Regions from separate parts of the Agrobacterium sp. GD03872 genome, predicted to be linked through region 4. Evidence: predicted binding sites of a transcription regulator. Region 4 holds the regulator's gene; each other region holds the start of a gene.
The links. Region 4 encodes PhoB, which activates phosphate uptake and scavenging genes when phosphate is short. Its sites were predicted from a motif close to TGTCATNNANCTGTCAT; they were not measured.
Positions count from the first base shown of each region.

Region 1: a site for PhoB is predicted at 1,917-1,933, ahead of N5D22_RS13410 (DapH/DapD/GlmU-related protein). Genes of this name have one in related genera too.
Region 2: a site for PhoB is predicted at 1,472-1,488, ahead of phnC (phosphonate ABC transporter ATP-binding protein). Genes of this name have one in related genera too.
Region 3: a site for PhoB is predicted at 5,857-5,873, ahead of N5D22_RS08635 (ceramide glucosyltransferase). Genes of this name have one in related genera too.

Region 1 covers NZ_JAOCCY010000004.1:479,930-487,886, reverse strand. The annotation lists gene ppx (exopolyphosphatase) at 1-1,216, shown strand, start outside; gene N5D22_RS13410 (DapH/DapD/GlmU-related protein) at 1,247-1,879, opposite strand; partial or broken gene N5D22_RS13405 (hypothetical protein) at 1,995-2,343, opposite strand; gene N5D22_RS13400 (hypothetical protein) at 2,508-2,855, opposite strand; gene N5D22_RS13395 (esterase-like activity of phytase family protein) at 3,006-4,364, opposite strand; gene N5D22_RS13390 (adenylate/guanylate cyclase domain-containing protein) at 4,509-5,537, opposite strand; gene rnd (ribonuclease D) at 5,950-7,104, opposite strand; gene N5D22_RS13380 (MFS transporter) at 7,187-7,957, opposite strand, start outside.
Region 2 covers NZ_JAOCCY010000014.1:100-6,009, forward strand. The annotation lists partial or broken gene N5D22_RS21650 (hypothetical protein) at 1-84, shown strand, start outside; gene N5D22_RS21655 (thermonuclease family protein) at 125-469, opposite strand; gene N5D22_RS21660 (WGR domain-containing protein) at 641-916, opposite strand; gene tnpB (IS66 family insertion sequence element accessory protein TnpB) at 1,169-1,363, shown strand; gene phnC (phosphonate ABC transporter ATP-binding protein) at 1,572-2,381, shown strand; gene phnD (phosphate/phosphite/phosphonate ABC transporter substrate-binding protein) at 2,378-3,226, shown strand; gene phnE (phosphonate ABC transporter, permease protein PhnE) at 3,297-4,103, shown strand; gene N5D22_RS21685 (phosphonate dehydrogenase) at 4,117-5,115, shown strand; gene N5D22_RS21690 (LysR family transcriptional regulator) at 5,128-5,910, shown strand, end outside.
Region 3 covers NZ_JAOCCY010000003.1:223,703-231,659, reverse strand. The annotation lists gene N5D22_RS08675 (ABC transporter permease) at 1-695, opposite strand, end outside; gene N5D22_RS08670 (ABC transporter ATP-binding protein) at 685-1,404, opposite strand; gene N5D22_RS08665 (efflux RND transporter periplasmic adaptor subunit) at 1,419-2,717, opposite strand; gene N5D22_RS08660 (hypothetical protein) at 2,956-3,111, shown strand; gene N5D22_RS08655 (cupin domain-containing protein) at 3,273-3,626, opposite strand; tRNA gene N5D22_RS08650 (tRNA-Arg) at 3,802-3,878, opposite strand; gene N5D22_RS08645 (ETC complex I subunit) at 3,927-4,232, opposite strand; tRNA gene N5D22_RS08640 (tRNA-Pro) at 4,500-4,576, shown strand; gene N5D22_RS08635 (ceramide glucosyltransferase) at 4,629-5,771, opposite strand; gene N5D22_RS08630 (DUF982 domain-containing protein) at 5,984-6,253, opposite strand; gene N5D22_RS08625 (BON domain-containing protein) at 6,467-6,715, shown strand; gene N5D22_RS08620 (DUF192 domain-containing protein) at 6,776-7,258, opposite strand; gene N5D22_RS08615 (cold-shock protein) at 7,258-7,836, opposite strand.
Region 4 covers NZ_JAOCCY010000002.1:505,295-513,251, forward strand. The annotation lists gene pstC (phosphate ABC transporter permease subunit PstC) at 1-7, shown strand, start outside; gene pstA (phosphate ABC transporter permease PstA) at 4-1,326, shown strand; gene pstB (phosphate ABC transporter ATP-binding protein PstB) at 1,341-2,156, shown strand; gene phoU (phosphate signaling complex protein PhoU) at 2,252-2,977, shown strand; gene phoB (phosphate regulon transcriptional regulator PhoB) at 3,008-3,691, shown strand; gene N5D22_RS06445 (GcrA family cell cycle regulator) at 4,008-4,541, opposite strand; gene N5D22_RS06450 (aspartate aminotransferase family protein) at 4,973-6,172, shown strand; gene argF (ornithine carbamoyltransferase) at 6,229-7,146, shown strand; gene N5D22_RS06460 (Hsp33 family molecular chaperone) at 7,386-7,957, shown strand, end outside.

The DNA.
Region 1 (7,957 bases), on a different contig from region 4:
TTTCATCCGCGAGGCCGAAGCCATTCTCGGCTGCGAGATCGAAGTGCTGTCAGGCGAAAAGGAAGCGCTTTATTCCGCCTATGGCGTGATCAGCGGTTTCCATGATCCCGATGGCATCGCGGGTGACCTTGGCGGCGGTTCGCTTGAACTCATCGATATCAAGGGCAAGAGCTGCGGCGAAGGCATCACCCTGCCGCTCGGCGGCCTGCGGCTGTCGGAACAGTCGGACGGTTCGCTGGAAAAAGCGGCGACGATCGCCAGAAAACACGTGAAGTCCTTCGCAAAGCTTCTGGCGGCGGGTGAGGGGCGCACCTTTTACGCCGTGGGCGGCACCTGGCGAAACATCGCCAAGCTGCACATGGAGATCACTGGCTATCCGTTGCATATGATGCAGGGCTATGAATTGCCGCTCGAGGAAATGCTGAATTTCCTCGAGGAGGTCATTGTCTCCCGGGACAGCAAGGATCCGGCCTGGCAGGCGGTTTCCAAGAACCGCCGTTCGCTCCTGCCCTTCGGCGCCATCGCCATGCGTGAGGTTCTGAGGGTGATGAAACCGGCCAGGATCGCCTTCTCGGCGCAGGGCGTGCGTGAAGGTTATCTTTATTCGCTGCTCACGGAAGAAGAGCGGGACTCCGATCCGCTGCTGGTCGCGGCGGATGAGCTTGCCATTCTGCGTGCCCGTTCGCCCGAACATGCGCGTGAGCTGGCGGACTGGAGCGGCCGTACCTTCCCGGTCTTCGGCATTGACGAGACGGAAGAGGAAAGCCGCTACCGGCAGGCCGCCTGCCTTCTGGCCGATATCAGCTGGCGCGCCCACCCGGATTATCGTGGCCTGCAGGCGCTCAACATCATCGCCCATTCATCCTTCGTGGCGATCACCCATCCCGGCCGCGCCTATATTGCGCTCGCCAATTATTATCGCTTCGAAGGCCTGAACGACAACGGCACCACCGAGCCGCTCGCGGCCATGGCGGGTGACCGGTTGCAGGAACTCGGAAAATTGCTCGGCGGCCTGCTGCGCGTGGTCTATCTCTTCTCGGCCTCGATGCCCGGCGTTGTCGACCACTTGAAATTCCGCAGGTCCGACAATCCGGATCTCGATCTGGAATTCGTCGTGCCGCATGCTTATTGCGATTTTGCCGGCGAGCGCCTGGATGGGCGGTTGCAGCAGCTGGCGAAGCTGACCGGAAAGCGGCTGGCATTCGTGTTCGAGTAATGGCGGCAAAAGTCTGTTTTGCGGCGCAGGTCAGGACCAGCGCTCGCAAAAGGCTTCTATGTCGTTCGACTGAAAGTCGGAAAGCCGCGCCATGATCGTTTCGAATGGCCAGTCCCACCAGGCGATTGAAGCAAGCTTTTCCGCGATGGCCCGGGAAAATCGCTCGCGTATGATTTTTGCGGGAACGCCACCGACGATGGTGTAGGGCGGCACGTCCCTGGTGACGACCGCGCCGGCGGCGAGCACTGCGCCGTCACCAATCTTGACACCCGGCAGGACGATGACCCCGTGGCCGATCCAGACATCGTGGCCGATGATGGCACGGTCCTCTTTCCGCCGTTTGAAAAAGGCATCGTCGCGTACCGCATCGGCAGAGTAATATTCCGGGCAATAGCTGAACCGATGCATGGATGGCCGGTCCATCGGATGGTTCGGAGCGCCTATCCTGACCTCAGCGGCGATGGCGCAGAATTTTCCGATCGTCGCATCGCCCACCATGCAGCGTGGTCCGAGATAGGAGTAGTCACCAAGTTCGGCATTGTGCAGGGTAGTATCTGCCAGGATCTCGCAGCACGCGCCGATCTGCGAATCTCTTATGCTCGCCGTGGCATGGATGATGGTTTCTGCAATTTTCGGGTGCTTGGCCTGTGCGGTCGAATCCATTCCTGCCTCCAGATTTGCGCCTGCTTAACCGGGCATGATGAAAGACCTGTGACGTGGCATGGCCAGGGCTGTTCGGCCCTCTTCAAATGCAGATCAGCGTCGGCACCGGCGAATGTCACTTGTGTGTGACATTCGCCGCCGCCTCTTTTTTACTTCCAGTAATGGTCGGATATGTTCTGAGCGTTGCGGATGATGTGGCCGGCAATTTCCGGGTCTCCGCCCTCGAAGGTCTGCGGATCGGCGCCGCATAACCGCAGGAAAAGCTGCTGGTGCGCGACGGCCGTAAAATAGTCACGAGGCGGTGGCTGCATGTCTGAATCGACGGTCTGGAACGCCTCGACGACTTCCTTGCCGGCGCGCTCGAGCGCTGCGTGAATGGTGGCCATCATCGCCGCTTCCGTATGTTGCAATATATCCTGAACCTGCCGTTCTGCCGGGGTCAGAACCGGGCAACTCTCATTCATCGAACATCTCTCCTGTCGGTGCGCCATCTTGCTGAGCGATATTATCGCATGGATTGTGTCGGCTTTGCGGGAAAGATGGAAATCGCGGCGTTGAGCGAAGCACAACGCCCTGCGAGAGGGCACTGGGTGAAACGGCAATGGGCTGACATTCCGGCGTAAACGGTTCAGCCGTGTCCGAGCGCTTTCCGGATACAGGCGCTGAGATAGGCATATTGCAGCGGTGTCGTCTTCGCCATGGCCTCCATGCGCGAGGCGGGTTTGTCCTCATATCCGACGGGAATATCGAACTGCGCAAAGGTAAAGTCCCAGCGCGTACCCTCGACGATATTGTAAAAGTGGTCGGCGCCGCTGACGGCGGTTTTGGCAAGCTCACCGCCGAAAATGTCCTGAACCACCAGTGCGGTGACGCTGCCCTGCCCACGGGCGGGGTTTTCGCGCGACCAAAGGCTGCTGGTTTCGCCTGACCAGCTTTTCCTCAAGGCGTAATAAAGTCGTTCGGCATGGTCCTGCATGAAAAGTCTTTCCCGTTTCGGATCACGGTTCCGGATATGAGCAGAATCGGAACGGAGCGCCGCGCATCCCCTGAAGGCTGCGCGGCGCTCTGTCTGTTGAATGTGCGCGGATGCGCGGACGGCGCCGGAACGAAGCCCGGCGTCGGGATATTATTTGGCGTCGAGCAGATCCTTGACTTCCAGCAGGACGAATTCGTTGTCGTCAGCCTTGTCCAGCGCGCGGCCGGCCGAGAAAGGCAGGTTGTTGTCGTTGCCGACGATGATATGCGTGGCATCGACGCGGTCGACATTCTCGATGGTGACGAAAGGCATGTCGTAATAACCGTTGCCGCCGCCCTGACGCTTCTTGTTGTCGGGGTCGGAGATTTTCAGAAGATCGATATAGCCGATCTTGCGCGCGGCCTTGCCGACATTGGCGTCATTAAATTCGATCTTGTAGATGCGCTTGACCTTGGAGGGCACGGCGAAGCAGTTTGCTTCCGGCTTCTTCGGGTCGGCGCAGGCCTTGTCGGCGGTGCCGGCGCCATTGTCGCGCTCGATGACCAGCGCGGTGCTGTCATCAAGCATGTTGAAGTCGCCGATGGCTTCGCCGCCCTGTGCCAGCGGATAAAGCCAGGTGCGGCCGGTCCATTCCTTCTTGGCGGTGTCGAGCTCGATGATGCGCAGTGCGGTCGCGCCGTCTTCGGTCTTCTCCACCTGGCCGTCAGCCATGTAGAGCGGGCCTTCCAGAAGGCCGTAGAGCTTGGAGCCGTCCTTGGAAAGCGCCATGCCCTCATAACCGCCCGAGCGCTTCAGGTTGAAGGCCGGCATTTTCTGCGTCGGGTTGCCGGGCAGCGCCAGGGTCGGATGGTCGGGCGACTTCACGTCGATATCGCCGGCCTTGGTGGAGATCACGTCGGTCAGCTTGCCGTCGCGGGTAAATTTCAGGATGTAAGGACCGAATTCCTCACCGACCCAGAAACCATCGGCAACCGGCTGAATGGATTCGACATCGAAATCCGCGCCCGTGAGGTAACGCTTGCTCGAGCCTTCGAGAACGATGGGGAAGGGCGCCTTCATATCAGGGTCGGAGAGGAACACGGTTTCAAGCGCGTTGACCTTGCCGGCGTCCCAGTCGAACTTCAGGTGGTGAAGCATCAGCATGGCGTCGCTGGAATTGAGCTTGGAGCCGAAACCATTGTCGGAAAGGCTCCAGAAGCTGCCGTCGGGCATCGCCTTGATGCCGGAAAAGCCCTGCATCGGCTGGCCGTTGAACGGCATGGAAAGGCCGGTCAGGCGCACGCCATCCTTGCCGGGCACGGTGCCGAGACCTTCCGCGCGCTTGCGGTCGGCGGTCGTGAACTTGGCGGAGGTCTTGAGATGTTCGGGCGCGTCAGCAGGTGCTGCGATGATGGTGTTGGCCGGCAGGATGGCGTGGGAGACCAGCTTTGCCGGAAACTCCTGCTCTGCGGCGTGCGATGCGGTGGCCAGCGCGATAACCGCGCAGGATGCGAAAAGAATGTGCTTCATGATGGAGACCCCTCTCAGTACCTGTTGAAGACAGGATTGACGCGATAGGGTCGTCGCATGACAGGCAGGTGATTGCCGTTTGAAGCTTTGATGAATTTTGATGACGGACGCTCCGGAGAAACAGGATTGCGCCGTTTCCCGCGCCTAAGCGGCGGGCGCCTGATATTGGCTGAGCGTGCAGACGCCCAGCGTCTGGCCACGGCCCTTCACCGCATGTTCGCCGAGATATTCGCTGCGCACGCCCTTCGGAAGCACCAGCTGATGGGCGAGATCGGCGGAAATCAGCACCGGGTGGCCGAGCATCTTGCTCAGCGATTCGAGCCGGGAGGTCGTGTTCACCGTATCGCCGAAATAGGTGATCTTGTGATGATCGACACCGATTTCCGCGGTGATAACAGGCCCGCCATGGATGGCGAAGCGCAGGCGCGGCATTTCGCCGAAACGGGAAAGCCACATGTCGCGTTTTTCATCGATGGTCGCCTGAATGTCGAAAACGCAGCGCACGCAGGCTGCCCGCCTGATCGCCATGTGATAGGGCCAGGTGATGATGGCGGCGTCGCCGATATAATCGTCGATGACGCCGCCGTGTTTCCTGACCGGCGCGGCATAGGTCGCGAAGATTTCACCCAGGAATTCCTGGGCCTTCAGGTCGCCATTGGTTTCGGCAAAGGAGGTGGAGCCGACGAGATCGATGAAGATGAAGACGCGGTCTTCGCTGACGGGGCGGCGATAGCGGCCTAAAATGAGATCGATGAAGATATCGCGGCCGAGAAGTTCGCGCACGCGCATGATGAAGACGATGATGCCGCAGACGATGAGGGTGAAGATGAGCGTCTGCATCTCCGCATGCACCGCTCTTTTCCAGGTGCCGGGAAATATGCCGCTCAACCACAGGATTGTGCCGCCGAGCCCGAATCCGCAAAAAACGAGGATGGCGTAGATGATGAGGCCGACGGCGATATAGGCGGGAGTCGGCAGGGCGCTGACCCGCCGCGACAGGCCGGGCATGATGTAACCGCGTTCAAAGGCGAGAATGGGCGTGCAGGCGAAAAGCGCATAGGTCGCGCCGATCAGCGCGCCGCCGCCATATTCGAGCAAGGCGTAGGCCACGCCGCTGCCGGCCACGGTAACGAAGAGCACCACGTAATCCAGAATGGGCAGCAATTTTCTCATGGTTCTTGATCTCGGGAAGGGAAGGCCCGCCGCTCCCTTCGGGCGAAGCTTCTGTTCAGGTCATATGTGACATTAGTGTGGAAAATGCGCCGCAAAAAGTGAGCAATCGGTAAGGTTGCATGAAGGATTGGTAAGGCTGTTGCCCTGTTGCCGCAAAACCGGTGCGGATGTGGCGATATGCCCAGGAGGATGTTCTGTCATCGGCCATTTCACGCGGAGATTGCGGCCGATCACCGGGCGCGCGGCTCCACCATTTGACCGGAAAGACGCAAAACGCAGCCGAATGCCGGCGGCTGCCAGAGGGGCGGCGAGCGGCCGGGTGCGGGCAGGGTGCATGTGAAACCCGCAACGCGCAGCGGTCTCCAAAGAGGCGCAGCGCGATACTGGCAAGATTGGGGTTGTGGCGCGGGGATTACACCCCGCTCACCTCCACCGCCTCGACCTTCTTGCCGGCAAAGCGCAGGGCCACTTCGCCATTGATGAGCTTAAGCGCCACATCGCCGAACAGCTCGCGCCGCCAGCCGGTCATGGCCGCGACGGTTGCCTTCTCGCCCTCGGCGGCGATCTTGTCCAGATCGTCGCTATTGGCGATGACCTTGGCGGCAACGCCATGCTTGTCCGCCGTCAGTTTCAGCAGGACCTTCAAAAGCTCCACGGCAGCGCCGGAGCCCTCCGGCGCGTGGCTGTGACGCGGCGCCTTCGGCATTTCCTCTTTTGGCAGAGCCAGCGCCGCATTCACCGTTTCGACGATGGCGGTGCCGGAGGCGGAACGCTCCCAGCCCTTGGGGATGGTGCGAAGCCGCGACAGCGCCTCGGCGTCCTTCGGCTGCTGCTGGGCGATTTCGAAGATCGCATCGTCCTTCAGGACGCGCGAACGTGGCACATTGCGGGAGCGGGCCTCCCGTTCACGCCAGGCGGCGACAAATTTGAGGATCGCAAGTTCCGTCGGCTTGCGCAGCCGCGATTTCAGCCTGAGCCACGCATCGTCGGGATGCATGTCATAGGTGTCGCGTGATTCCAGAATGTCCATCTCTTCGGTCAGCCACAGCGAGCGGCCTTCGCGCTCCAGCTGTGCCTTCAGCGACAGATAGACGTCGCGCAGGTGGGTCACGTCGGCCAGCGCGTAATCCAGCTGCTTGTCGGAAAGCGGGCGGCGGCTCCAGTCGGTGAAACGCGAGGATTTGTCGATCTGGACGTTCTTGATCTTCTGCACCAGCTGGTCGTAGGAGATCGAATCGCCGAAACCGCAGACCATGGCGGCGACCTGCGTATCGAAAATCGGGTGCGGAATAAGCCCGCCGAGATGGTAGATGATCTCGATGTCCTGCCGCGCCGCGTGGAAAACCTTCACGACAGCAGGATTGGCCATCAGTTCGAACAGCGGGGTCAGGTCGAGACCCTTGGCCAGCGGATCGACCAGCACCTCGAGCGTCGGGCTCGCCATCTGCACGAGGCACAGCTCCGGCCAGAAGGTCGTTTCCCGCAGAAATTCGGTGTCGATGGTGATGAATTCCGATTTTGCCAGTTCCGTGCAGGCTTCGGCGAGGGCGGCAGTCGTTTCAATCATTGTTATTGGCCAATCGTGAAAATTATCCGTCTTACTTTCCCTTTGCCGGGCGCATGTCAATACAAAGCCCGCGTTTCCGGCCTCAGGGGTCGTTTTTCTCGGGCGGATCGGATGCTGGCCCGTCCTTTTTGGGCGGAGGCGGGGCGGCGAGCTTCTGGAAATAGGCCGAGGTGCGCAAAAGCGAGCTGAAACGCCAGTTCCGCTCCTCCACAGGTACGCCTTCGCGCACCTGCAGCCGGTGAATGGTATAGGCAATGAAAACGATCTGGATCGCGGCCGTATAGCTGAACAGCGCCTTCGGGCCGAACTGGTCGATCAGCACGGAGGCGAGCAGCGGTCCGACGGTTGCGCCCACCGACCAGAAGAACAGCAGCCCGGCCGACACCATCGCATGTTCGCCCTCCTTCGCATGGTCGTTGCCATGGGCCGAACTCAGTGAATAGAGCGGCAGCGCGAAGGCGCCGAAGATGAAGACGCCGATGATGTTGCTCCACTCATCCGTGCCGGCGAAGAAGGCGAGGAACAGGCCGACGACGACCGAGCCGGCCGTGGTGGCGAGAATGATGATGCGCCGGTCATAGCGGTCGGAATAGACGCCGAGCGGATATTGCAGCACCACGCCGCCGATGATGCCGGCGCTCATGAAAGTGGCGATGGCGGTGACGGAAAGGCCGATCTGTTCGGCATAGATCGGGCCGATATTGCGAAACGCCGCCATGCTGAGACCGACGGCCACGCAGCCGACCACGGCAAGCGGCGAGATGCGCCAGACGGCAAAGAGATTGAAGGGGATCTGCTTCGGCGGCGCGGGGTTGGATTTGTCGGCAAGCGAGATCGGCACGAGTGACAGCGA
Region 2 (5,910 bases), on a different contig from region 4:
CTCGGTATGAAGATCGCGATCAAGATCCCGTTCTTCGTCGAAGTCGAGGTCAATTTCGAGACCGACTGGAACCGACGGCGGTAACCGCCGTGCTGGCCCGGCTCGCCGGGCCAATTTTCCTACCTCAGCACCATGGCTCCCGTCGGCCGCTCCATGTCCTGGCGAGGCCTTCCGACACGAGAACATCGCCCAGACTGCGGCCGTCTCTGATCAGGACACGAAGCTTGCGGCCATACCGGTCGGCATCTCGGCCGGGCCACGCTTTGATCTCGAAGGGACCCTCGTTGATCAGCTCAAGCATCCTGTCCGTGGCGCGGTTACCAAGTGCCAGCTCCGACGAGCACTTCGGTTCGCCCACCTCCGGCGTGTCGATATCGGCGATGCGGATCTTCTGGCGGTTCAGCCAGATCGTGTCTCCGTCGACGACGCAAGCCTCGCGCGAGCCCGTGGCGCATTTCTGGAATTGCATGCCTACCTTGGATCTGTTGTCGCTCGCGTAGGCTGAAATGCTGGTTGACGCGTTGAAGGCTGGAAAAGCTGCGAACAACGCCAACAGTGTCAACCGGATTGATCTCGACGTTCGCCTATCAGCACCAATTCTGATCTCGTCTTCATTCTTGCCCTTCAAATTCACAAGCCCTTAAATCAGTTGCCGGCACGCTTTACGCGCCACGGCTGAGTAGCCACGACGCTTTTTCTGGCGGAGGAGTTCGAGAAACAGAACGACGGCTTCACGTTCGGTTTTGAAATGATGGCTCATCGTCTGGCCGCTCGTTCCGATACGACCCCAACATCGCATCAGGCAAATTTCCCCGAACAGGTTTGGCTCGATGGACATCGCATAGAAGCGGGCCATGTTTTTCGTGAGGTCTGTCCTCTCGACATAAAGATGATAGGTGTAGCGGCTTGCCAACATAAGCGCCTCTGCTCGCAAACATCGGCATTTTCTGCTCGAATTATCTGACAATGGAGCGGGCGTCGTGCTCACGCTCTTTGCCAATGTGCTCGCAAACATCCGGGTCTGCTTGCAAACATCCGCCACGTGCTCAGATTAATTGCCAGCGACGGCATGGTCAAACCGGGACGCCTGCCTGTCGTAGTTGCTCGGTCAGCTGACGGGAATATTCGGGATCAAGGGTGCCCGCCAGGAAGGCGCGGATATACGGACATGCGCTGTGGCTTTCCCTCCTTGGCGCTTCGGGTGCAGGAGGTTCTGCAGCATGATCCGTTGTCAGGGCATCTCTTCGTCTTCAGGGGCCGCAGATCGGATATTTTGAAGATCATCTGGCATGATGGTCTGGGCGCCTGCCTTTTTACCCGGCGGCTGGAGAAGGGCCGGTTTATCTGGCCGAATATGGGATAGCATCCGTCAAGGTGGTGTAGAATTGGGACCGGGCCGTCATGATCAGGCGGCTCTGGGTGAAATTTCTCCATCGCAGCTACGCGAGGAGGTAGAGCTGAGTTTAAGTGCTGTCATTGAAGTTTCACGAGCCTGATAAACGGACGTCATATGTCGCCCATAGTGATGCAAATATTCAATCGATGCACCACTAACGATCAGGATTATTGTGATGCTGGCTCTGAACGGAGTTGCCGTGACCTATGCCAACGGCACCCAAGCTTTGAAGACAACGACATTGACGTTCAACCAGGGTCAGTTCGTCGTGCTCCTCGGTAGATCCGGCGCAGGCAAATCTACCCTCATCCGGACACTCAACGGCTTGGTTGCGCCGACGTCTGGTTCGATCACTTCTAACGATATTGGTGCTCTGGATGCGGAAACTAAGCTTCGCATTCACCGAAGGCGAACTGGGATGATATTCCAGCAGCACCAACTCATAGGGCGCTTGAGCGCGCTCGACAACGTCATGACGGGCCGCCTGGGCTACCACTCTGGCTGGCGTACGTTGTTCCCTATGCCGCGTTCGGATCGAAGGCTGGGGTTGGAATGCCTTGAACGCGTAGGCCTTCTTGATAAGGCTCTCGTCAGGGCGGATCAACTATCCGGCGGTCAGCAGCAACGGGTGGGCATTGCGCGCGCGCTGGTCCAGAAGCCCCAACTGGTCCTTGCAGATGAGCCCGTTGCAAGTCTGGACCCTGAAACGGCTGTCGAGGTCCTGTCGCAGCTTCGCGAAATATGCACAGCCGACGGCATCACTGCTGTGATCAGCCTTCATCAGATCGATCTAGCTCGCCGGTTCGGCGACCGGGTCATTGCTATGCGCGACGGGGAAGTGGTTGCGGACGCCGCTGTCGACGAACTGACCGATCAAATGTGTGCGTCGATCTACCGCAGCGCCCCAAGAAATCCGACCACAACACAAGATTTGTCCAACTACGAGTATGATCAACCTTTAGCTGCCATGGAGGCCGCATTATGAAGAAGCTTCTGTCCCTCGCATTCCTCGCCGTTCTTGGCTGGAGTTCGTTGGCGCATGCTGGCTCAAATCCAGAGACATTGCGCGTCGCGTTGCTACCGGACGAGAACGCCGCCACTGTCATCAAAAACAATCGTCCTCTCGAGGAGTATCTTGAGAAGACACTCGGTCGGGAGATTGAACTGATCGTAACGACCGACTACTCGTCAATGATCGAAGCGATGCGTTTCGGCCGGCTTGAGTTGGCTTATTTCGGGCCGCTCTCTTACACGCTCGCGAAAACCAAGGCTGATATCGAGCCTTTCGCAGCACTTATGAAGGATGGCGAAACTACCTATCGCGCTGTAGTTGTCGCCAATGCAGAGGCTGGCATCGAAAGCCTTGAAGATGCAAAAGGGAAAAAGGTCGCGTTTGGGGACGTGGCTTCCACCTCAAGCCACCTTATCCCGAAATCTATGCTGCTTAAGGCCGGAGTTGAGGCTGGAAAAGACTATAGCGAGAACTTCGTAGGGTCGCATGATGCCGTGGCTATTGCAGTGCAGAATGGCAATGCTCAGATTGGCGGACTTTCGTTGCCCATCTACAATTCAATGGTCGCTCGTGGCACCATTGATCCTAAGAAAGTTATCGCCCTCGCCGAGTCCGATCCGTTCCCGCAGTACCCCTGGACCATGCGGTCGGATCTTGACACTTCGTTGAAAGAGGCGATCACCAAAGCCTTCATCGACCTTAAAGACGAAAAGGTATTGGCATCCTTCAAAGCCGATGGGTTCGCTCCGATCGATGACAAAGCCTACGACGTCGTCCGTGAGCTCGGTAAAGTGCTGAACTTGGACCTGAGTCAGTAAGGCGCGTTCGAGACAGTTTCTCACCTTTCGACGCAGGCGCTGGCCTGCGTCCTTTCTTCCAGGATATGTGATGACACAGCCGTCGGCCGACTACGACTCTATCCTTCAACATCAAAACAAAGCTTGGACCAGAGCTGGCGTGATCGCGTTGGCAATTGCGTGTGTGATCATTGTTAGCAGTTATCACTCCGGTCTTCTTGATCTGGAGCGTCTGGGATCTGGGTTTCCTGCGCTCTGGCAGCTCGGTACGGAAATGTTTCCCCCGGATTTCAACCGAGGCTTGGAGTGGATCAGCCCTCTCATCGACACTCTGGCGATGAGTATAGCTGGGACTGCGATCGCGGTACTGATATCACTTCCAGTTGGCTTTTTCGCCTCAGGGAAAACAGCACCCAACGCTGTCATCTATATGATCTCGCGTGGATTGTTGAATGGTCTACGGTCGATCCCGGAGCTGATTATGGGCATCGTCTTCGTGGCGGCAGTGGGATTTGGAGCGCTCCCAGGCGTGCTGGCTCTTGGTCTTCACTCGGTTGGCATGGTGGGCAAGTTCTTTGCGGAGGCGATCGAGCATTGCGATAATGCGCCTATAGAAGCCGCACGCGCAGCTGGTGCGTCGCCGTTCCAGATCGTGACGCGGGCGATCTTGCCACAAGTTCTACCGCAATTGGCCGATGTGACCATCTATCGGTGGGAGTACAACTTCCGCGCCTCGACAATCCTGGGCACTGTGGGAGCTGGTGGTATCGGTTTCGAGTTGATGACATCCCTCCGGATCATGAATTATCAGGAGGTTCTTGCGATCATGCTCGTTGTCCTTCTGATGGTCACCATCGTTGACCAGGTCGGCGCTCTCCTCCGCCGCCAGCTGCAATAGAAGGATAAATTAAATGCTCCCAAAGGTAGTAATCACCCATCGCGTCCACGAGGAGATTATCTCAAAGCTATCTCCCCACGCTCGTTTAGTTTGCAACGATACTGATGATACATGGCCCCGCGAGAAACTGCTCGCAGAATTGAGCGACGCCAAGGCGATGATGGCGTTCATGCCGGACATGATCGACGCGTCTGTACTCGCGCACGCTCCCGATCTTCAACTTGTGGCATGTGCGCTGAAAGGCTTCGATAACTTCGACATCGAAGCCTGCACGCAGCGTGGAGTCCACGTCACGATAGTGTCCGATCTTCTCACTGACCCGACAGCCGAACTTACAATCGGTCTGATGATTGCTCTTGGGCGGCACATTCTGCCAGGCGACAAGAGCGTCAGGAGGGATTACAAAGGTTGGCGCCCTCGGTTTTACGGCCTTGGGCTGCAGGGCACAGCAATCGGCATTTTAGGGATGGGAGCGATCGGAAAAGCTATAGCACAGCGCCTAAGTACCTTCGGCGCCATTGTGTCGTACTGGGATCGTCAATCCCTGGACAAAGCCGATGAGATCAGACTGAACGTAAAGCCTCTTGAATTTGACCAGTTGATCTCGTCGTCTACCTTTCTTGTGTGTGCACTCCCGCTTTCGGCCGAAACGAAGCATCTCCTCGGCGCTGAACAACTCGCCAAAATGCCCAAAGGAGCACTTCTTATTAATCCTGCACGCGGAAGCGTGGTTGATGAAGAGGCTGTTGTCGCTGCATTGCAGGCGGGGCGCTTGGGAGGCTACGCCGCTGATGTTTATGAGATGGAGGACTGGGCCAGACCCGACCGGCCTGACAAGGTCCACGGGGGTCTCCTCAATCGCGAACATGATTCGATCTTGACACCCCACATAGGCTCAGCAGTGGCGAAGTCGCGTTTGGCTATCGAGCACGAGGCTGCTGACAACATTATAGATTTTGTCCAAGGCCGAAGACCTCGTGCGGCAATTAACGAGGTTCAACTAATTCCTTGATTAGAGAAAGTAATGTTTAGCCTTTCGCATGTCGCAGCATTCATAGAGGTAATCGAAACTGGCAGCTTTCACGAGGCGTCGCGACGGCTTCAGATATCCCAACCGACTGTCTCACATAATGTGAAACGATTGGAGGATATACTAGGGGTGCGGCTGGTCGAGAGGAGGAAGGACAAGTGTGTGCCGACTCGGCAAGGGCTCGTATTCTTGCCATTCGCACGCAGCCTTTTGACCGTCACGAAGAGATCTCTGGACCGCCTGCACAGCGGCCGGATTACGTTGGGTGCCAGTACTAACATCGGTACCTATATTTTGCCAGTCCACTTGAAGCGTTTACAGGATGCTCAAGGCCGGCCACCTGAGGTGGCCGTTGCCTCAAATCCTGAAATCATCGAAAAGCTCTTGAGGAAGGAGATTGATCTAGCCTTTACCGAATGGTGGGACGATCGAAAAGGATATCAAGCCCGCCTTTGGCGGAAGGAAAAGCTGGTAATAATCGTATCCCCACAGCATAATTGGAGGACGCGAAAAACAATTGAAGCGGCAGAGTTATTTCAAGAGTCCCTCATTGGCGGAGAACGTGGAACCGGTACCGGATCCGTGCTCCGCGAGGCCTTCGGCCAAGCGGCAGAGCAATTCCCAATCTCATTCAATGTCGGGAGCACTGAGGCTGTGAAGCATGCAGTTCGAGCTGGTCTCGGCATTTCGATCGTGATGAGGAGCACTGTCCTCGATGAGCTCGCGTCGGGTAGGCTTTATGAGGTTTCTGTTGAGAATGTGGTTCTCGAAAAGTCT
Region 3 (7,957 bases), on a different contig from region 4:
GTCGAAACGCCATCCTGCGCCGAAACCATGATCGAGGAAATGGTGGTGGTGCCGCCGATGCGCCGCTGGTGGATCTTAAGCGGCATGATGACCGTGTCGTCCTGATCGTCGCCGAGGCCGGACTGGCCTTTCCTGCCCAGCACACCGATGACGGGGCAGGAGATGTTGCTGACGCGGATCGTCTGCCCCACCGGGTTCTCTGCACCGAAGAGTTCCTGCCGCACCGTTTCGCCGATGATGCAGCCGATCTGGCCGCCGCGATCTTCGGCCGGCTGGAAATCGCGCCCGAGCGCGATGGTCCAGTCCTGCGCGATCAGATAATCATTGGTGGTGCCGATGACGCTTGTCTGGTGGTTCTTGCCGCCGAAAATGACGGTGGCGGCGGAGCTGCGGTTCTGCGGCGCCACGGCACGCACGCCGCTGATCTGGTTGCGGATGGCCTCGACATCGCGATCATCGAAGCGCTTGGCTTCGGTGCTGGCACGGCCGGGCCCGAACTGGCCTGGGCGCACGAACAGCATGTTGGTGCCGAGCCGCGACAGTTCCGATTTCACCTGTTCGGTCGTGCCATTGCCGATGGTGACCATGGCGATGACGGCGGCCACACCGATGACGACGCCGAGCACGGTCAGGAAGGAGCGCAGCAGGTTTCGGCTGATGGCGCGCAGCGCAAGACGCGACGTTTCAAAGAACATCGGCGGTCTCCTTTTTGTCCGTCGCGCTGTCGGAGGCAAGATGGCCATCGACGAAACGCAGGAGACGCCCGGCATGGGCGGCGATATCCTCTTCATGGGTGACCATGACGACCGTGATGCCCCTGTCGCGGTTGAGGGAGGTGATAAGATCCATGATCTCGGCGCTGGTTTTCGTATCGAGATTGCCGGTCGGCTCGTCGGCGAGAAGCAGGGCAGGGCGGGTGACGATGGCGCGCGCAATGGCCACACGCTGCTGCTGGCCGCCGGAAAGCTCCTGCGTGGTGTGATCCTCGCGGCCTTTCAGACCCACCTGCGCCAGCGCCTCCATGGCGCGGGCGCGCCGCTCCGAGGCCTTCATGCCGCGATAGACCAGCGGCAGCTCGACATTTTCCACCGCCGAGGTGCGCGACAGCAGATTGAAGCCCTGAAACACGAAGCCGAGCATATGCCGGCGCAGCAGCGTCAGATGTTCATTGTCGAAGCCGCTGGTCGGCACGCCCTGAAACAGATATTCGCCAGCTGTCGGCACATCCAGACAGCCGATAATGTTCATCGACGTGGATTTGCCGGAGCCTGACGGTCCCATGATGGCGACGAATTCCTTTTCGCGGATTGACAGGCTGACGCCATCGAGCGCGCGGATGGTTGCTTCGCCGCGGCCATATTGCTTGACGACATTGCGGAATTCGATGAGCGGCGGCTGTTGCATGGGCTTGTCCTCCGTCAGCCGGCGTTGCGGGCCGTTGCGTCGGTAATCACCTGATCATCGGCTTTCAACTCGCCCGATTTCACCACGGTATGCTGGCCGTCGGTGGAACCGGTTTCGATGGCGACGGAGACCGGATTGTTGTTGCGCAGCACCCAGACCGTTCTTTTGGCCGTTGCCGCCTGGCCGGCATCGCGGTTCTGCGAGCGGCCCATGCGCGGCGGGCGAAACAGGCTCATCAGCCCGCCGCCACGGGAGGCGGATTCGCGCGGCGGTGTATAACGAAGCGCGGAATTCGGCACCAGCAGCGCATCCTTGATTTCCTCGACGATGATGTTGGCGGTCGCCGTCATGCCGGGGCGCAGCAGCAATTCCTCATTGTCGACCGTCAATATGCCCTTGTAGGTCACCACGTTGGATACGGTTTCCGAGGCGAAGCGCACGGTTTCGATCTCGGCCGGAAAGCTGCGGTCGGGATAGGCATCGACGTTAAAATTGGCCTTCTGGCCGGTTTCGACCTTGCCGACATCCGCCTCATCCACCGAGACCTGCAATTCCATGTGGCGCAGATCGCCGGCGATGGTGAAGAGAACAGGGGCGTTGAGCGAGGAGGCGACGGTGGCGCCGGGATCGACGCTGCGGGTGAGGATGACGCCATCGATGGGCGAGACAATCTTGGCCTTGCCGAGATTGACCTCGGCAAGCCTCAGATCCGCTTCCGCCGAAAGCACGGTCGCCTCATTGACTTCAAGCGTTGCGGCGGCTGCATCGTGGGTGAACTGCGCCGCATCCAGATCCTGCTGGCTGGAAACGCGGTTCTGCACGAGCGATTTCAGGCGTTCCATGGAGGTTTTGGCCGAACCGAGATCGGCGCGCGCCTTCAGCACATTGGCCTTGGCGGAGGCGAGCTTGGCGCGGGCGCTCTGCACGTCGGCTTCGAGCTTGTTGGTATCCAGCTCCGCCAACACTTCCCCGGCCTTGACCGGGCTGTTATAGGTGACGTTGACCTTGCGCACCGTGCCGGACAGTTCGCTCGATATATCGACCTGATCCGTCGGCTGAACCGAGCCGGTGGAGGTGACGATGACCGAGAGATCGCCCTGGCGCGCCGCTTCGGTGGTGTAGCTATAGGCGACACCCGCCGCACGTGATTGATAATAATAACCAAGGCCGCCGCCAATCAGCACAAGGGCTGCTGCGGCATAGAGATACCGGCGCGACTTTTTCTTGCGGCCGTTTCTGTTCGTTCCCAGAATCTCGCGCAGATCGGGCTGGCTGTTTTCGGTATTGCTGCCACTCGTATTGGCGTCATTCATTCTCGTCACCCGCAAAGTTCAAAATACCACAGAGGGTTGCCGCCGCTCTCCGGTTTGTCCGTCCATCTGTCGCCGTAGTATTCCTCTGATTGTGGGAAGTGACATAGCTTGCCCTGAGGGTGAAGTGAAAACTTGGTAATATTTATGATAGTTCTGGTCTGGTAGATATAAGCATTGAAAAGGCCGATGCCACGGATATGGCTGAGGTTTCAGCAGCGACAGCCAGGACGATGATGAAATGAACGACAATGTGGTGAAGTTCCGCAAACCGGTGCCGCCGAAAAAACCGCGCGAACCGCTCGGGCCGAAAGCGAAGAAGGCGCTGACGATTGTGGCTGTTATCGCGTTTTTCGTGGCGGTGTGGGGGTATTTTACGCTGATGGGGCAGGGGTAAGGTAAAGGGCTGGCGCTCTTGCTGGGGAGGAGGATGGAAGGCGCAAGTTGGCTAACGCGGGTGGGGCGCTGCGGCTGATTCTGATGACGGCTATTGGCCTAAGCTATCGTACATTGCGCCCGAGTGAGAAAACCGCAAAGAGTGTGGGAATTAGCCGATGACTACTCCAAGTCTTCTTGAGCAAATTCATCAGTGACATGAATGTCCGTCATCTCAAGGCGACCCGGACCCATGTTAATGTACTTGTGCGGTAAGTTGGCTGGTCCAAACACGATTTGGCCCTCCCTAGCTTCAAACTGCTGTTCTCCAACGGTAAAAAGCGCTCGACCTTGCCGCACTATAAAGACTTCATCATAGAGATGCTTGTGTAGCCTGGGGCCGCGGCCAATTTCGTCCGTGGTATAAAACATGACCGAAACATTTGTGCCAAATGCACGCCCTTGGAACTCACCTTGCCATACGCTCTCTTTTTCGGCCCATTGGGCGCGATCGAGGAGCACTGCTTTCTTTTGCATTGAAGTTCCTCTCTTGGTCAGGCCAGCCGTTCGAGCCTAAACAAAACATCAAATATGCAGCAGCGCAAATGTCGGCAATGGATCGACGGTGAAGCTGAACGATCTGGGCCTATAACTGCTGTTGGCGCACAGCCACAGACCCAAACCAGTCATTCATGGATAATGTGAGAAGCGGTGGCGACCCCTGCAGGACTCGAACCTGCGACCTACTGCTTAGAAGGCAGTTGCTCTATCCAGTTGAGCTAAGGGGCCGTCATGCCGGGCAATCGATACTCCGGCAAAAACCTTGATCGTCGTGTTTCAGTGCGTCCAGGGCTGGGTGCGGTTGAAACGGAAATTGTCGGTGTAGGAAACCACCTTGCGGGTTGCTTCCTTCGGCTGGATGACGCGGTATTCGATGCCCTTGCGCTGGGCATAGGCTTCGGCCTGTTCCTGCGTCTCGAATGTCAGCTTGAGCTGCTGCTTCATGTCGGAACTGGAGGTGTAGCCCATGATCGGATCGATCTTGCGCGGAACCTCGGCGTCGAATTCCAGAACCCAGACATTGGTCTTCGCCTTGCCGGATTGCATGGCGGTTTTTGCAGGGCGGTAAATCTTCGCAGACATGTCGAAACTGCTCCGGTTGGACAGTGGGGCGAAACACCCCGGATCATTCATCACGTACCTGAATAGAATAACCAAATCGTGTCAGGGACGTTGAATTTGAAATGGACTGACTTCAGGTGAGAGTCAAGACGATTATCCCCCTGCTGTCCGTTCGCGCGCTGCCATTTCGGGGTTGCATTCGGCCCGTCGGGGCCGTGGTTGAACAAAGATGAATTTCCCTGTTGCGGACTGCGGGTGAACCGTGTATTTCCCCAGCCATCGCCTCGGCGGAGTGTAGCGCAGTCTGGTAGCGCATCTGGTTTGGGACCAGAGGGTCGGGAGTTCGAATCTCTCCACTCCGACCATTTTGAAGCAGTACATCAGCTTTTCGGCGTAACGTCTTTCAAAATCCGCTATTTATTCCGCTGACGGACCGGCCAGAGTGCTCTCCGCAGTGCCTATCGTCATGACGTTGCCGCGCCACGCCACCGCGCTGCCGATCCAGCTTCGGGTCCAGACGGCGGGCATGATCATGTCCCGGGCGATCATGGCCGGCAGCGTATGGAGAGATACCGGCCAGCCGTTAAGGGCGGCGAGCGCCAGTTCCGGTATGTACATGAGCGCGAGGACGGCAAGGGCGGTTGCGGCGAGGTTCACATCCATCATGGCGGCTGCGGCGAGCGCGAAGAGAAGTGGGGGAAGCGCACCGGTGAGGATTTCGGGGGCGAAATATTGCGGGAAGGTCACGCGTCTCAGCCGCGCCCAGCGCGTCTGGCGCGACCAGATCTCGCCGGCATGGCGCTGGCCGAGCGGCTGTTCGAAGGGGGCGGAAACCAGATGCACCTTGCGGCCGGCATTTCGCACCAGCTTCGTCGAGGCGGCGTCTTCGGCAATTTCAGCGGCGAGTGCGCGAATGCCGCCATTATCCTCCAGGAACGGCTTGTTCCACAACATCGACTTGCCCTGCGCGAAACCCATGCCGATCGCTTCCGCCGCATATTGCCAGCGGCCCTGCGAGCCGTTGAGGAAGGCGCATTCCACATGCGCCCAGAAACCCACCGGCCGGGAGCCGAGCGGCGGTGAGCAGACAAGCCCGCTATCCTGCCGCCAGGCCGACATCATGGTCGCAATATAGGATTTCGGCATCAGCACGTTCGAATCGGCGAGAATCACCCACTCATGTCGGGCGGTCCGCCAGCCCTTGACGCAATTGTTCAGTTTCGGATTGGCGCTGATGCGGTCATCGCCGATGAGCAATTGCATTGGAACAGAGGGAAAGGCAGCCTCGGCCTTGCGGACTTCGGCGATTACGGGATCGAACTCATCGGCGACGCAGAACAGCAGCTCGTAATCGGGCCAGTTGAGCTGGAAAGCGCGTGACAGCGTTAGGGGCGTGAAGTTTTCAACGCCACGCAACGGTACAACAAGCGAGACCGGCGGTTTTTGCCGGACGAGATCGTTTTCGGCGTCCCGCCTCGTCAGGCGCCAGCCGGCGAGAACGATGCCGAGAAGATTGAAGCCGAGGAGCAGAATTGCGCAAAGGGCAAAGACAGTTTCCATGCTGGCCAGTTCCACTCCCAAGCTTTCGGCGGACTGCCCGCCAATCGATTCCATGGAATTCGTTCATGCGGATTATAACGTTTGCGTGACAGTTACATGTCATTATCGGCTGGCAGATGGGCTGCCTTGTGCATGAAGGCGCTGCGCAGGCCCCACGTAAAGAAAAGCCCTCCGCGGGGAAGGGCTCAATCGTCATGACGGTCGATTGAATTTTAGTGGACGTTCAGGATATGGGCATGGCTGCTTGCAATGAGAAACGATTCCCGTGCTTTTTCGATGTCGCATCTGCCGGCGATGGCATCGAGGCAGTTCCTGCGCGCCTCCTCATATTCCGGCCCGTGTTCCTCGGGCCAGCGGTACATCAGCATATCAAGCGCCACCAGCGGGCTGTAGATCTCCACAGCGACGCACAGCGGCAGGTGGATCGCCACCGGCTTCATCCACGAGGCGTGGTGACACGGCTCGGTCCTGTGAATCAGCATGTCAATTTCCTCCCTGTTTTACCTGCCTTGAGGGCCTTTCACTCTCCCATGCGCGAAATGCCCGCCTCACGAAATGGTTCCCGATCACCTAAAATGTGATCGATCAGGGGGTTCCAATTTTCCAAGATGAATGGAAGATGAACAAATAGATGAACCGGAGATGAACAAAACCGCCCTCAGGGCGTTGTTGTGTCCATAAGAAGGAGAACGCATATGTTCAATTTGTCAGGCATTCAGGAAAGCTTCTTCGGAGACCGCATGGCTGGCGTTTGCCAGGCGATCACCTCGGCTCTCGCCTTCGAATCGGGTCTTGAGAAGTCGCGTATTTCGGCGACTGTCGAAAATGATGTGATCTATCTGGAAGGCACAGCCGATTCGGTCGAGGCGATCGACATCGCCATCAACCTTGCCGCTTCCATTTCCAATTGCCGGATTTTGAGCCATATCGAGCCGGTCTACTGAACATTACGTCAGCCGGGCGAAACCTCGTCCGGCTCGTTCAGATACAATAACGCTGCAGGGTCATTTCCGGTTGCCGATCTGCGCACTGCGGACCATATCGCCCGGCTTGATGCCATAACGTTTCGCGGCGCCGCCATTCAGTTCAAGCACAAATTTCACCGGACCGCGGGAGCTGATGATCGCTTCCGAATGCGGGACCGCGTTTTCATGAATATGGGTGATGCGCCCGTCACGGGCGATGAACAGCATATCGAGCGGGATGAGCGTGTTGCGCATCCACATGGCGACATCGCGCGCTTCACCGAAATCGAACAGCATGCCGTTTTCCGGCGCCATGGACTTGCGGAACATCAGGCCCTGCGCGCGCTGGGCATCGTTAAGCGCCAGTTCGGCGGTGAAGTCGTGGGTCTGGCCGGAAGCTGTTTCAATAGTGAGCGGCTCTGACGTGAAGGTCTGGCGTTCCTGTGCCTGGGCGGCGCCGGCGAGCGTTAAAAAAACAAGCGCCATAATGGCGCTTTTCACCATATGACGCAGGGCGGACATCAATGCGACATCCCGACGGAAACCGGGTTGTCGGGATGGATTTCCGCCGCCATCAAGCCCTTGTCGCCATCGCCGTAACGCACCAGCACCACCTGGCCGGGACGAAGCTCCGTCAGGCCGAAACGGCGCAGCGTTTCCATATGCACGAAAATATCTTCCGTTCCTTCGCCGCGCGTCAGGAAGCCGAAACCCTTGGTGCGGTTGAACCACTTGACGATGGCGCGCTCAAGCCCGCTCGAAGGCGTTACCTGCACATGGGTGCGCACCGGCGGCAGCTGCGAGGGATGAACGGCGGTCGACTGGTCCATGGACAGGATGCGGAAAGCCTGGAAACCGCGGTCGCGCCGCTGGATGAGGGCGACGATGCGCGTTCCTTCAAGGATTGTCTGGTAACCGTCACGGCGCAGGCAGGAGACGTGCAGCAGCACATCCTGGGTGCCGTTGTCAGGCACGATGAAGCCGAAACCCTTGGCGACATCGAACCACTTCACGACGCCGGTAATTTCGGTCAGGTCCACGGCATCGCCCGAAAGGTCCTCGACATCGACTATCGTTTTCGATGACATCCTATCAGCCATATCCTGCCAACCCCTCGATTACGCGCCATACACCGGTCAACTGATTCCTGTGCGCCAGATTAACATCTTGGTAACGGTTCCACGCAAGCCCTAGTTTTTGATTTGCGCAGCTGCTTTTATG
Region 4 (7,957 bases):
TGAATGACCGACATCGTTTCTCCCGCAGCCGGCGCAAGCGCCGGCAACAAGGCCATACGCCGTGATATCGGCATCAAGCGCCGCTATGCCGCCGAACGCCGCTTCCGTGCTTACGGAATGGCAGCGATTTCCTTCGGCCTGCTTTTCCTCTTCCTTTTGCTCTGGTCGGTCGTTTCCAAGGGTTACACCGCCTTCCAGCAGACGATGATCACCGTTCCGGTCGAGTTTTCCGAACAGATCATCGATCCGAGGAACGAGCGCGCCACCAACCCGGCGAAGCTGATGACGGCCAATTATCCCGTTGTCGCCCGCGATGCGGTCGCCAAGGTTCTCGGCGTCGCGCCGACGGACCGCACCGGTCTTCGTGCCGTCAACCTGCTGATCTCCGACAGCGTGCGCACGCAGCTTCGCGACATCGTCGTCGCCGATCCCGCCGTCATCGGCACCACGCGCACCGTCACGCTCCTGGCGTCGGGCGACGTCGACAGCGCCTTCAAGGGTCAGGTCGATCTGACTGCGGATGAGGCCAATCGCCGTATCTCCAACCAGCAGCTCGGCTGGATGAACCAGCTCGCCGAAAGCGGCCAGCTCGGCAAACACTTCAACACCGGCATTTTCGTCAACGGCGCATCGAGCCGTCCGGAAGCCGCGGGTGTCGGCGTGGCGCTCATCGGCTCCTTCTACATGATGCTGATCGTGCTGGTGCTGTCATTGCCGATCGGTGTCGCGGCCTCCATCTATCTCGAGGAATTCGCCCCGAAGAACCGGTTGACGGATCTGATCGAGGTGAACATCAACAATCTCGCGGCTGTTCCCTCGATCGTTTACGGTCTGCTCGGTCTCTCGGTCTTCATCAACTTCATGGGCTTTCCGCGTTCGGCTTCGCTGGTCGGCGGCCTTGTCCTGACGCTGATGACCCTGCCGACCATCATCATCGCGACCCGCGCTGCCCTGAAAGCCGTGCCGCCGTCGATCCGCGCCGCAGCCCTAGGTCTCGGCGCCTCCAAGATGCAGACGATCTTCCACCACGTGCTGCCGCTCGCCATGCCCGGCATCCTGACCGGCACCATCATCGGCCTTGCCCACGCGCTGGGCGAGACCGCACCGCTGCTCCTGATCGGCATGGTGGCATTCGTCGCGAATTACCCGACAACGCCGATGGACCCGTCCACGGCCCTGCCGGTGCAGATTTACATGTGGGCGAACGAAGCTGAACGCGCCTTTGTCGAAAGAACATCTGGCGCTATCATCATCCTGCTTTTGTTCCTCATCGTCATGAATGTTGGCGCAATCCTGTTGCGTCGCCGCTTCGAGCGGCGCTGGTAGAGGGAGATTGAGCAATGAACATGTTGTCGGAAGCAGCAGTTGAAAAGGCGCTGGACAAGAAAATGAATGAAGTTTCATACAAGATGATCGGCAAGGACGTTTCGGTTTATTACGGCGAAAAGCGCGCGCTTTACGACGTGAACCTCAACGTTCGGGAAAATACGGTGACCGCGCTTATCGGCCCGTCCGGCTGCGGCAAATCCACATTCCTGCGTACCCTGAACCGTATGAACGACACGATCGACGGTTGCCGGGTTACCGGCAAGATCACGCTCGATACCGATGATATCTACGATCAGGCGATCGACGTCGTGGAGTTGCGCGCCCGCGTCGGCATGGTGTTCCAGAAGCCGAACCCCTTTCCGAAGTCGATCTACGAAAACATTTCCTATGGCCCGCGCATCCATGGCCTCGCCCGTAACAAGGCGGATATGGACCAGATCGTTGAGCAGAGCCTGCAGAAGGCGGGTCTCTGGAACGAAGTGAAGGATCGTCTGCACGAATCCGGCACCGGTCTTTCCGGCGGCCAGCAGCAGCGTCTTTGCATTGCGCGCGCCGTTGCCGTCAGCCCGGAAGTGATCCTGATGGACGAACCCTGCTCGGCGCTGGACCCGATCGCGACTGCAAAGGTCGAGGAGCTGATCCACGAACTGCGCACCAATTACACGATCGTCATCGTCACGCACTCCATGCAGCAGGCGGCGCGTGTTTCCCAGCGCACGGCCATGTTCCATCTTGGTCATCTTGTCGAGGAAAACGAAACCGACAAGATGTTCACCAATCCGGACGACCAGCGCACGCAGGACTACATCATGGGCCGCTTCGGCTGATCCCGGCCGACGCTTCATTAAAACTGAACAAGACTGGTGCCTCTGCGTGCCCGCTTCCGGGCACGCGCATGCAGGCCAAGCCGGAGGACTAGACCATGACACAGACAACGACCCATTCGCATATCCTGTCCGTCTATGACGACGAATTGAAGTTTCTGACGCGCCGCATCGCCGAAATGGGCGGCCTTGCGGAACAGATGTGCGCCGATGCCGTGCGCGCGCTCGTCAATTCCGACGCCGCGCTCGCCCAGAAAGTCATTTCCGACGATACGATCCTCGATCATTCCGAGCGGGAAATCGGTGACAAGGCCATCGTCACCATCGCCAGACGGCAGCCGGTCGCATCCGACCTTCGCGAGATTATCGGCACCCTGCGAATTGCCGGCGATCTCGAGCGTGTCGGCGATCTCGGCAAGAATACCGCCAAGCGTGTCATCGCGGTTGCCGGAACGGGCGTTCCGCGCAAGCTGGCCCGCGGTATCGAGCACCTGTCCGAATTGGCGCTGGTGCAGCTCAAGGAAGTGCTCGACGTTTATTCCACGCGTTCCGCCGAGAAGGCCAACGCCATTCGCGAGCGCGACGAAGAAATCGACGCCATGTATACGTCGCTCTTCCGTGAGCTTCTGACCTACATGATGGAAGACCCGCGCAACATCACCACCTGCACGCATCTTCTGTTCTGCGCCAAGAACATCGAGCGTATCGGCGACCACGCCACCAATATCGCCGAGACGATCTATTACATGACCACCGGCAGTCAGCCGGAAGGCGAGCGTCCGAAGGACGACAGTTCCAACACGCTCGGTTCGGTGACCGAGTAACAGACAGGCGAAGGCTTGCGGAGTTAGCATATGGTGCCCAAGATTGCAGTTGTGGAAGACGAGGAAGCGCTGAGCGTCCTGCTTCGTTACAATCTCGAGGCTGAGGGATACGACGTCGACACGATACCGCGTGGAGACGAGGCGGAAATCAGGCTGCAGGAACGCATTCCGGATCTTCTCATCCTGGATTGGATGCTACCCGGCGTTTCCGGTATCGAACTGTGCCGTCGGCTCAGAATGCGGCCGGAAACCGAACGCCTGCCCATCATCATGCTGACGGCGCGCGGCGAGGAAAGCGAAAGGGTTCGCGGTCTTGCCACCGGCGCCGACGATTATGTCGTCAAGCCGTTCTCGACACCGGAACTCATGGCCCGCGTCAAGGCGATGCTGCGCCGCGCCCGCCCCGAGGTTTTGTCTTCGGTGCTGAAATGCGGCGATATCGAACTGGATCGCGAGACCCATCGCGTTCACCGCAAGAGCCGCGAAGTGCGCCTCGGGCCGACGGAGTTCCGCCTGCTGGAATTCCTGATGACCTCTCCGGGCCGGGTATTCTCTCGTTCGCAACTGCTGGATGGCGTCTGGGGTCACGATATCTATGTGGATGAGCGCACCGTCGACGTGCATGTCGGACGCCTGCGCAAGGCGCTCAATTTTTCGCATATGCAGGATGTCATCCGCACCGTTCGCGGCGCCGGATATTCGATGGAAGCCTGAGCCGGGCCAAACTGACGGTTCCGCTCTGGACCACATTCCACCAAAAACCGAAAGGCCCGACACCGGAATGGCGTCGGGCCTTTCGTTTTTTGGGTTTTCCCCACATGTGGCAGCTTGGTCTTTGTCTCAAGGGACGACCAAGCACCCGCAGGAATCCGGCAATGAAATCCGGATTGCGGGTCAGGTGGAGCAGTGATGCAGGATAGGCTCAGCGTTTCGCTGATGGGCTGACGCAGGAACTGCCTCGAGTTCTGTCACAAAAAAAAACGGGCCCGAAGGCCCGTAGTTTTTGAGTGTCGAATGCGTGCCGCAACACTCAAGCCTTGCGGCGCTCGCTTACCGGCTGGTAGGCAAGCTTCGCATGGAACTTGCAATAGGGCGAAGATTCCAGCGCTTCACAACCGCAGAAATGGAAGTCGTCTTTCAACGGGTCGCCGACCGGCCACTTGCAGGTGCGCTCCGTCAGTTCCGTCAGCGTCAGGCGACGGGAAATCGGCGTCACGACATTTCTCGAAGGAGCGTAATCGAGGACCTCAGCGGTCTCGATGTCGATCTCCTCGTGCAGCGCCGTTGCCGCGTTCGAACGGTTCAGGGCGCGTGCCGGTGCTGCGCTGACGCGGGTCGCGAAATTCGTCGCGCGTGGGGCAGGAGCCGCGGTACGCTTGGGCGCGGAGCGCGCCGAAGTGACCGGACCGCCGGCCTTGACGCGTCCCGGCAGATTGAGGCGATGGACCTTGCCGATGACGGCATTGCGGCTGACACCGCCCAGCTGTGCTGCTATCTGGCTGGCGCTCAGTCCCTCGGCCCACAATTTCTTGAGTTTCTCGACCCGCTCGTCTGTCCAGTTCATGCCGCTTCTCCGCTTGTCGCGTATAATTTCGGCAGAATCCCTCTCCGTCTCGTGGACATGCCGCGAGCGTGGTTTCCGCCGGATTTTTGGTGACTAGTTCCGCCGCAATGCAGTCTAGTAATTAGCGATTAACCTAGTGCCAGCCCGACTCCGTGGCAAGAGTCGCGGGAATCATCTGGAATCGATTTTCCGGTTTTCCCCAACTTGCTGGCGAGTTGAGTCTGAAAGGCAACACCTTGGGGCTGGCTGGCCTGCACCTACTAGTGCTTGAGAAGGCCGGGAAATGCGGACTTTTGTTGACATCGGCAGGCGAAGTGACAATAGTGCCCCTGCCGCCGCAAGGCGGCATTTTTGATTTTCAGGCGAGGGATAACCCCGAGAGCCTATTGACAACCGTCTGACAGCGCATCCGCGCAAGGAGTGATACAGCCATGGCCGAAGCCGCCGCGCCATTGTTCGATACGTTTGCAAGAGCCCCCCTGCGCTTCGAGCGAGGCGAGGGCGTCTGGCTGTTCACGGAAAGCGGCGAACGATATCTGGATTTTGCGGCGGGCGTCGCGGTCAACTCGCTGGGCCATGCCCATCCGCACCTCGTGGATGCGATCAAGACCCAGGCCGAGAAGGTCTGGCACGTCTCGAACCTCTATGAAGTTCCCGGCCAGGAAAAGCTGGCAAAACGCCTGACGGAAGCGACATTCGCGGACAAGGTCTTCTTTACCAATTCCGGCGCGGAAGCACTGGAATGCGCGATCAAGACCGCGCGTCGTTACCACTATTCCAAGGGCCATCCGGAAAAGTTCCGGATTATCACCTTTGAAGGCGCCTTCCATGGTCGCACGCTGGCGACGATCGCCGCCGGCGGGCAGCAGAAATATCTCGAAGGTTTCGGCCCCAAGGTCGAAGGTTTCGACCAGGTGCCGTTCGCTGATGTCGATGCGCTGAAGGCCGCCATCACGGCCGAGACGGCCGCACTTCTGATCGAACCCATTCAGGGCGAGGGCGGTATCCGCGCACCCAGCAAGGAGTTCCTGCAGCTCCTGCGGGCGCTGTGCGATGAGCATGGCCTGCTCTTGATCTTCGACGAAGTCCAGACCGGCGTCGGCCGCACGGGCAAGCTGTTCGCCTATGAACAGACGGGCGTTGCGCCCGACATCATGGCGGTTGCCAAGGGTATCGGCGGCGGTTTCCCGCTCGGCGCGTGCCTCGCCACGGCGGATGCTGCGTCCGGCATGACGGCAGGCGTACACGGCACCACCTATGGCGGCAACCCGCTGGCCATGGCGGTGGGCAATGCCGTGCTCGACGTCGTTCTCTCCGAAGGCTTTCTGGAAAAGGTCCGTGATGTCGCACTGGTCTTCCGCCAGGGCCTTGCCTCGCTGAAGGATCGTTATCCTGACGTCATCGAGGAAATCCGTGGCGAAGGCCTGCTGCTGGGCATCAAGGCCAGGGTTCCTTCGGGCGAACTGCTGCAGGCCATGCGGGCGGAACATCTGCTGGGCGTGCCCGCGGGCGACAACGTCATCCGCCTTCTGCCGCCCCTCGTCACCACGGCGGAAGAGGCTCGCGAGGGTCTGGCACGTGTGGAGGCGGCGGCTGCTTCCCTGACCGCGAAACAGGCAAAGATCGCCTGAGGAAACAATAAAGGGCGGGCCTCTCCCGGAGGCTCGCGAGCATGGGACTGTTTGAAATGGCTTCACCTAAACATTTTCTCGACCTGTCGGCCATGGGCTCGCAGGACCTGCGGGCAATTCTCGACGATGCGCGTGCGCGCAAGGTCGCCACGAAGGCCGGAACGGCGGAAAAGCCGCTTGCCGGCAAGATGCTGGCAATGATCTTCGAAAAGCCTTCCACCCGCACCCGCGTGTCTTTCGATGTCGGCATGCGCCAGCTTGGCGGCGAGACCCTTTTTCTGTCGGGCACGGAAATGCAGCTCGGCCGTGCGGAAACGATTGGCGATACGGCCAAGGTGCTGTCGCGTTATGTGGACGCCATCATGATCCGCACGACGGATCATTCGCGCCTCCTCGAACTTGCCGAACACGCCACCGTGCCGGTCATCAACGGCCTGACGGACGATACGCATCCGTGCCAGATCATGGCTGACATCATGACATTCGAAGAACATCGCGGACCTGTCAAAGGCAAGACCATTGCCTGGACGGGGGATGGCAACAACGTCCTGCATTCCTTCGTCGAAGGCTCGGCCCGCTTCGGGTACCGCATGACGATGGCGGTGCCGATGGGGTCTGAACCACATGACAAGTTCCTGAACTGGGCCCGCAACAATGGCGGCGAGATCATGCTGTGCCACGATGCCGACAAGGCCGTTGCGGGTGCGGATTGCGTCGTCACCGATACCTGGGTGTCCATGAACCAGGAACACAAGGCGCGCGGCCACAACATCTTCCAGCCCTATCAGGTGAATGAAGCCCTGATGGCCAAGGCGGAAAAAGATGCGCTGTTCATGCATTGCCTGCCGGCGCACCGCGGTGAAGAAGTGACGGACGCCGTGATCGACGGCCCGCAGTCGGTGGTCTTCGACGAGGCGGAAAACCGTCTCCACGCGCAGAAGTCCATCATCGCCTGGTGCATGGGCGTCATCTGAGCGGGATCACCCGGTCTGACGCGTGTCATGCCGGGTGCTTGAACTTGGCCATATAGATTACCATCTGTGGGACTTCGAAGGGGCTCGTCGGTTTGCTGGCGGGTCTGCTCCACGATTTGCACGTTTTTCTCCGGAAGCGGTTTCGCTTCCCGGGTCTCTGTGCGACAAGCAAAAAACTACATTTTAAAAGCCGGACTTTTGGACGGTAGCGGCGCCACGGCTGCGCCAGGGAGTATGACATGGCAGATGTAACGGTTGAACTCGACGATCTCGATTTTGCTGGCGACGACAAGGTTGTGCCTTTTCAGGTCGAAGGTCTGGATGTACGCGGCCGCGCGGTGCAGGTCGGGCCGCTGCTGAATGCCATCCTCGAGCGGCATGATTATCCCGCAGCGGTCGCGCGCCTGCTGGCGGAAGCGACGGTCCTGACCGCGCTGATCGGCACATCGCTGAAGTTTTCCGGAAAGCTGACCGTCCAGACCAAGGGTGACGGCCCGGTCGACCTGCTGGTCGCGGATTTCACTGCGCCGGAAAGCATGCGCGCTTATGCCCGTTTCGACGAGGAGCGGCTGGCGGCGGCGATTGCGGAAGGCGCAACCTCGCCGGAGCAATTGCTGGGCACCGGCATTCTGGCCTTCACGATCGATCAGGGCGCGGGCATGCAGCCCTATCAGGGCATCGTGCCGCTCGATGGCTCATCGCTGGAAGACATTGCGGGGGTGTATTTCCGCCAGTCGGAACAGCTTCCCACCCGCGTGCGCCTTGGCGTTGCCGAATTTTTCGACCGCGACGGCGAAGGTAAGCCGCGCCA